Regions from separate parts of the Clostridium nitrophenolicum genome, predicted to be linked through region 2. Evidence: riboswitches for the same ligand, from Rfam matches in the RefSeq annotation. Region 2 holds a riboswitch; the other holds the start of a gene.

Region 1 (3,432 bases), 1.9 Mb from region 2:
TTACTGACAGAAAGCCAGTAGGAACAGAATATACAACATCCGCAAAAGATATAAATGGATATCAATTAATGAATATACCAACTAACGAAAAAGGAAAGTATATAGATGGAACTACAGAAGTAATATACTATTATGCTCAAAAAGTAGTTGTTCCAGATGAAAAAGTTCCTGAAGGAAATCCAGAAATTAAAGAAGGCGTGTTAGTAATTAAGTATTTAGATAGAGATACAAACAAAGAAATTGCGTCACAAATTACTGACAAGAAGCTAATAGGAACAGAATACTCTACAACAGCGAAAGACATTGATGGATATGAGCTAGTTGAAGTACCAAGTAATGAAAAAGGTAAATATATAGACGGAACTACAGAAGTAGTATACTATTATGCTCCAAAAAAAGTAGCTGTACCACAAGATAAAATTGCAGACGGAGCATCGTTATTACCTAAAACTGGTGAAGGAAGTTCTATTCCATATTATGCTTTAGGAACATTGCTTTTAATTGCTGGATTAAGAATAAATTCAAGAAAAAGCAAAAAAATAGTGTAATTTAATAATTAGACCTCTATAATGTATTCTATATTAATATATTATAGAGGTTCTTTTTATTCGACTTTTAGAGTTCTTATAATTTGTACTGTCACTGTTGTGTTAGGGGGATGAAATTGAACTTATACAATACTAGGAGGTTATATGAGGAGAATAATTTCTACATTATTGATTTTTATAGGAATTGTAATAATTTGTTACCCTAAGCTATCAGAATATTATTATACGTATAAACAAAAAGAAATTATGAAGAAATTAGATTTGATTTACAAGGATAATATAGAGAATAGTGAAGATAAAACAAAATTGAAAACTAATAACAGTAATTTGCAGGAATCAAATAATAATTCTACATGCACAATTAAAATTGACAAAATAAATTTATATCAGCCTATTTTACAAGGGGCTTCACAAGAAAACTTAAGTGTTTCAATAGCATCTGTTAATACTGATGTTAAACCTGGTCAAGTTGGTAACTATGCTTTAGCAGGACATAGAAGTCATACTTATGGTAGAAATTTCAATAGATTATCAGAGATAGAGATAGGAGATAAAATAAAAATTTTTGATGGATCACAGGAATATGTATATACTGTGTATGAAAAATTTTTAGTAAAACCAGAAGAAACTTGGGTCTTAAATAGTAATAAAGTAGATAGAGAGATTACTTTGATAACATGTAATCCTATGATTAATCCAACAGGTCGTCTTATTATTAAAGGAAAAATTAAATGAAAATAGATAAAAAAGCAAAAAAAATAGTGAAAAAGATTTAAGTGTGTATTATAATATAGTTAAATAAAATTTTTTATCGAGTGATTCTTCACCGATAAAGGCAAAACTATCGAAAGGTAGTGACGCAAAGCTATAGGGCCTTAGGTATAAGTTATATTTATATCATGGCAGCCAGTTACCGAAAGGAGAATAGAATATGTTAAAAAAAGCTACTTGCTATTTTGTAATATTTATTTTTATGCTTTTATCTACGAAGCCGGTGTTAGCTTATTCAGATACTAGCATATTTGATAAAACTGAGTTAAATAAAGGACTTTTAAAGGTAAACTATAATGCAAACAAAGATGTTAAGACAAAAATAATGGTTCAAAAAGGGAACAATAAATATTTCTATAACTTAAAACCACAGACAAATATTCCACTTCAGTTAGGTAATGGTGAATATAATGTTGCTTTATTAGAAAATAGTAATGGTAATGAATACGTTGTAGTTAAATCAGAAAAAATAAATTTAGATTTAAAAAATGAAAATGATATTTACTTAAATTCAGTTGAAAATATAAACTGGAATCAAGAAATGAATGTAGTAAAAAAAGCACAAGAGCTAACTAAAAATTTAAAAACTGATGATGAAAAAATTAAGAGTATTTACGATTATGTCGTAAAGAATATAAGTTATGATTATAATAAAATAAGTCGTATAGATGATGAGTATGTTCCTGATGTAGAAAGTATTTTTAAATCTTCAAAAGGAATGTGCTATGATTATTCAGCTTTATTTGCAGCTATGTTAAGAAGTGTAGGTGTCCCAACAAAATTAGTAAAGGGATATAAAAATGATGTTAAAGCTTATCATGCTTGGAATGAAGTTTATTTAAATAACAAATGGGTTACTATAGACACAACATATGATTCAATTTTTAATAGTAAAAAATTAAACTATACAATGATTAAAAATAGTGATGAGTATTCTGTTTCAAAGAAATATTAGTTTTTGATAATTAATTATTAAATAAAAAAGCATCAATATTAGATGCTTTTTACATATTCAAAATAAAACCTGGCATCCTATATGATAGCCAGGTTTTACTTATTTAATCTAACTGTAACTCATCAAATCCATTTCCTTTTCCCCATGCATAGATTACAGGAACAAGGTTGACAAATGCAGATTTATCTACTTTTGCAACATAATTTTTAACAACCATTGCCTCTCGGGTAGAGCAAATCAAGATAACTTTTCTTTTAGGTTTATTAGAATAAGCACCTAAAATTTGACCAATACTAACTCCGCGGTTAATTGTATTCATGATAAAATTAGAAATTTCATCTGTTTCACTACTAAGGATAACCATTTTTACCAAAGATGATCCAAAACCGAACAGGATGGTATCAACTGCTTTTGTATATATCATCTGCATAATAATAGCATATAATATTGCAGTATGTCCAAAAACAAATCCAGACAAGACAAGAACGCATATATCGATAATAAGTAGAATTTGTCCAATGCTTATATAGGGAAATATCTTCTTATGAATTATTTTAGCAAGAGTATCTGAGCTCCCTTGTGAAAAGCCTTTTTTTAGTACTAAACCCATACCGACACCTGCAATAATTCCATAGTATATGCAGTATAATAATTTATCACTAGGAGCAAGATCAATAAAGTTCAAATTAAGGTTATCAAAGAAGATTAATATAATTGGATATGTGATAGATAAAAGAATAATCTTTAAAGCTTCTTTTTTGCCTAGAACAATCCAGGCTGCTGTCAAAACTAAAATACATAGGGAGTAATAAATAAATGTATATTTAATATTTATCATTTTAGCTAATATAAGTGAAATACCTGTAAAGCCCCCTACAACTAGTCCACCTGGTTTTAAGATTGATGTAACCGCAAAGGCTTGAAGAATACATCCGCAATATACAATAATATAGTCTATAATGCTTTTGCTATTTTTTTCTTTCATATATTTCTTTCCTCCTTTCAGTGGTCACACTGGGTAATTAACCCCTGCTCGTTCCCACTCGCAAAATTACCCGTTAAAGTCCATTTAGGACTTTAACCTCCTTTTATCAATTACTTTTGTAATTGATATTAAAAACAAGTATAAGTAATAGAATTTAATCTTTAACATTGCTT
Region 2 (3,432 bases):
ATTTTTATCAAATATCTTGCTAGATCAATAGATTTATCTATTGAATAAGGAGTTAAAACAATGAATTCATCTCCTGCAAATCTTGATAAAAAAGTATCTTTAGGGGTATTGTCCTTTAAAATTTTGCTTAATTCCTCTAATACTATATCTCCCTGAATATGTCCATATTTTTTATTGATATATCCAAAGTTATTTAAATCAATAAAAATAATAGCAGGAGTTATTCCTTCCTTTATTAGCTTTAGGATATTATAATATATGTAATCACTCTTGTATAAACCTGTTAAGAGGTCTATATGCTTACCTAATTCTTTATAAAGCTGATTTTTTATTAGCATTCCCAATAGCCTATTATCATCTCTAACTAATAAAACATCTTCTCCGCTTTTATCAAAGATCTCTTTTGCCTTCCACATATATGTATTGCTGTTTATATATATAATAGAGCTTGTCATAGCATCAGCCACAAGTCTATTAGGATGTGCTTTAAATAAATTTTTATATGTTAACACGCCAACAGTTTCATTATTTTCTACAACCAAAAAATAGTGACAATCACTATCCAAAATCAAATCTTGAATTTTTTGAATACTGTCACATGCATTTATAGTTACATAATTTGAAGATATTATATCTGATATGTTTCCTATCATATATCTATAGACCTGCTAACCTGAAGCACAATATTTACTTGTACTTTTATTATCATCGAAGGTGTAGCAATTCTTCCTCCTTCTTCTAAGACTAATGGTATTAATTTTTCCTTAGGTAGAATATTGAGCAAAGATTTTCTAATTACAACAGCCTCAATTGCATCGTGATCAATTCTAATAATGTCATACTGATCTGGCGACAGAGCATCTGCCATTCTTCTTGCGCCCTCTGGCCCTATTGGAGCTTTTTTACCAACAATTAAAACATCTTGCATTGGAGGCATTTCAAATTCTGATAATCTCATAGATATTTCTGCCTTTTTTGTGCTTTCAATATAACCACTCATAGCATACACTCCTCTTAATGACTAGATAATACTTAACTGCAACCTTTATATTGATTATTTTACATTTATTTTATATTTTTTATTCACATAATGGTATTATAGTATTTTATATGCTACATTACAAGGTAAAATTTGGATTAAAAGATCAATTATTGTACCTCACTTTGCAAGTAATGTCGAACTACAAAATTCATTTTTCTAATCAAATATCATTATATAAGATATCCATAAATATATCTACCAGCTCAGGATTAAATTGCTTTCCCTTTTCTCTAATTAATATTTCCTTAGCTGAATTTTGTGAAATAGATTTCCTGTATATCCGATCTGATGTTAAAGCATCAAAGGTATCTGCAATTGCAATAATTTGAGAAGCAAGTGGAATTTCATCATCTTTTAAACCGTCAGGATAACCAGTTCCGTCCCATCTTTCATGATGACTTCTTATTATATCACTTAAATCTTCACAGAATTTAATGTTCATTATTATTTTTTCGCCAATAATTGAATGCTTTTTAATCTCCTCATATTCTTCTACTGTCAGCTTATCTGGTTTCTTTAATATTGAATCATCTATACCTATTTTTCCTACATCATGCAATATAGATGCTAAATGAATTTTCAACTTTTCTTCCTCTGATATTGGTAGTATTTCACAAATTGTATTGGCGTAGAATGCCACATTCTTTGAATGTTCCCACGTATAAAAGTCTTTTCCGTAAATCAAACTTGCTAGCATTTCTGCTTCCATGATATGTACTCCTATAATAGGACTTATATATTGGCCTATCACTTCGTCCTCCCGAAAAGAAATATTATTGTATGTGCCATATATATTACAGCCACATTCTTTAAAGCTCATAAAATTATTTTTCATAACATTACCTCACCTACGAAATATTAAAGGCACCTAAAATAATTTTAGGTGCCTAATAGATTATGTTATATGTAAATACAACATAAAATTACATTTCGGCAACCTGGCAATCATAGGATTAACTATTCCCTTAGACCCATAGCTTTGCGACCTTACCTTTCAATAAGTGTGCTATTGTCGATATAAAATATATATTAAAAATTAGCATTAATAATTGTATCAATTTGCTACATTATAGTATATATTGGAGTTATTTGTATAATTTTGAAAACAATATTTTAATTATAATATATATACTATATTATTACAATAGTTTACTTAATAACATCAAATCCATATTCCCTGTCTATTATTTTACTATCATAACTACATCTGCATAAAACAAAAGCCATATATATATCTCCTATGCTTCCTATTAAATTAAAAAAATAGATTAAACCACCAATCCAAGGTGGAAATAGCGTAGAAGCAATAGATATTACTACTACTGGAGATAAAAGTACTATTAAAAACTTATTTCTATCAATAGGCATGCTTGATACCTCTTGTGTATATGCATAAATTATTTTAATTCCATATTTTACTTTGCCACCAAAGAGTTTAAATGTTATACCATGAATTAATTCATGGATTGTGCAAATTAGTATCATTGTCAATGCAGCTATAATATAAAAATTAAATAATGGATTGTCTGTAGGATAACTTATTACACCTCTTGATAAAAAATTATTTAATATTACATCTAGTATTTTTCCCATAGACTCAGTTAGCATTATAGCTACTAGTAAACATATTAAATGAGTTTTCCATGTAATTTTAAATGACATGATATCACCTCATTATAATATTTTACATGTTTTATATTTTTATACATTATTTTCTTAGAAATTCAAGTCATTTCAATGGTTTTATTTAATTATTAAATTCTTATTTGGCCATAAAAAACATACTTTTCACAATTCTATTATGAAAAATTTGGTTATATTTTTGAAAACTTGTCCATACTAATATAATAAAATAACATATAGAGAGGATGTTTTAATTGAGTACGAATGTTAAGAAAGTAATGTTAACAATTCTTATAATAATTGATCTTATTGCTATAAGATATGCAAATGTATATGGCAAAGCTAGTACTGCTAGTCAAATATATAATAATGTTAAAAGCAATCAAGTAGCATCCATGGATGCAATAAAAAATATTAATACTAAAAATATAGGCCAAGCCAAACTAGCAACAATAAAGCAAGAAGCTAAACAAGAAGTTAAAAATCAACCGGAACAAATTCCTATTAATAAAGAAAGTAATTCTCAAACTGAACAAAATAAAATTACTGAAGATAATAATCAACAGTCTGACTTAAATAAATCTGAAGCTGCAGAAAAAAATGCTGAGAAAAATAAGGAAAATAATCCTTCAAATAAAAAACAACTTTCACGTGGCGGCAGCCTAGAGACAAATAGTTTAGGAGATGAAATAGATATTGTTTTAACTTTCTATACAAGCCTTGCAGAAGAAAATGGCGGATACGCCGGTATTAATTGCACAGGTGGA

The links. Region 2 has a riboswitch for cyclic di-GMP ahead of ACZ5N4_RS14365 (HD-GYP domain-containing protein). Riboswitches for the same ligand answer to the same signal wherever they lie in the genome.
Region 1: it holds a riboswitch for cyclic di-GMP, as region 2 does, so the genes downstream of both, ACZ5N4_RS05325 (transglutaminase-like domain-containing protein) here and ACZ5N4_RS14365 (HD-GYP domain-containing protein) in region 2, are expected to answer to the same signal.

What each region holds. Positions count from the first base shown of each region.
Region 1 covers NZ_AP042469.1:1,165,032-1,168,463, forward strand. Annotated here, with positions in the region: gene ACZ5N4_RS05315 (MucBP domain-containing protein) at 1-548, shown strand, start outside; gene ACZ5N4_RS05320 (class D sortase) at 693-1,283, shown strand; cyclic di-GMP riboswitch class I at 1,373-1,466, shown strand; gene ACZ5N4_RS05325 (transglutaminase-like domain-containing protein) at 1,480-2,274, shown strand; gene ACZ5N4_RS05330 (YitT family protein) at 2,378-3,259, opposite strand.
Region 2 covers NZ_AP042469.1:3,024,041-3,027,472, forward strand. Annotated here, with positions in the region: gene ACZ5N4_RS14355 (GGDEF domain-containing protein) at 1-653, opposite strand, end outside; gene ACZ5N4_RS14360 (hypothetical protein) at 650-1,000, opposite strand; gene ACZ5N4_RS14365 (HD-GYP domain-containing protein) at 1,203-1,877, opposite strand; cyclic di-GMP riboswitch class I at 1,972-2,060, opposite strand; gene ACZ5N4_RS14370 (DUF3267 domain-containing protein) at 2,192-2,704, opposite strand; gene ACZ5N4_RS14375 (hypothetical protein) at 2,920-3,432, shown strand, end outside.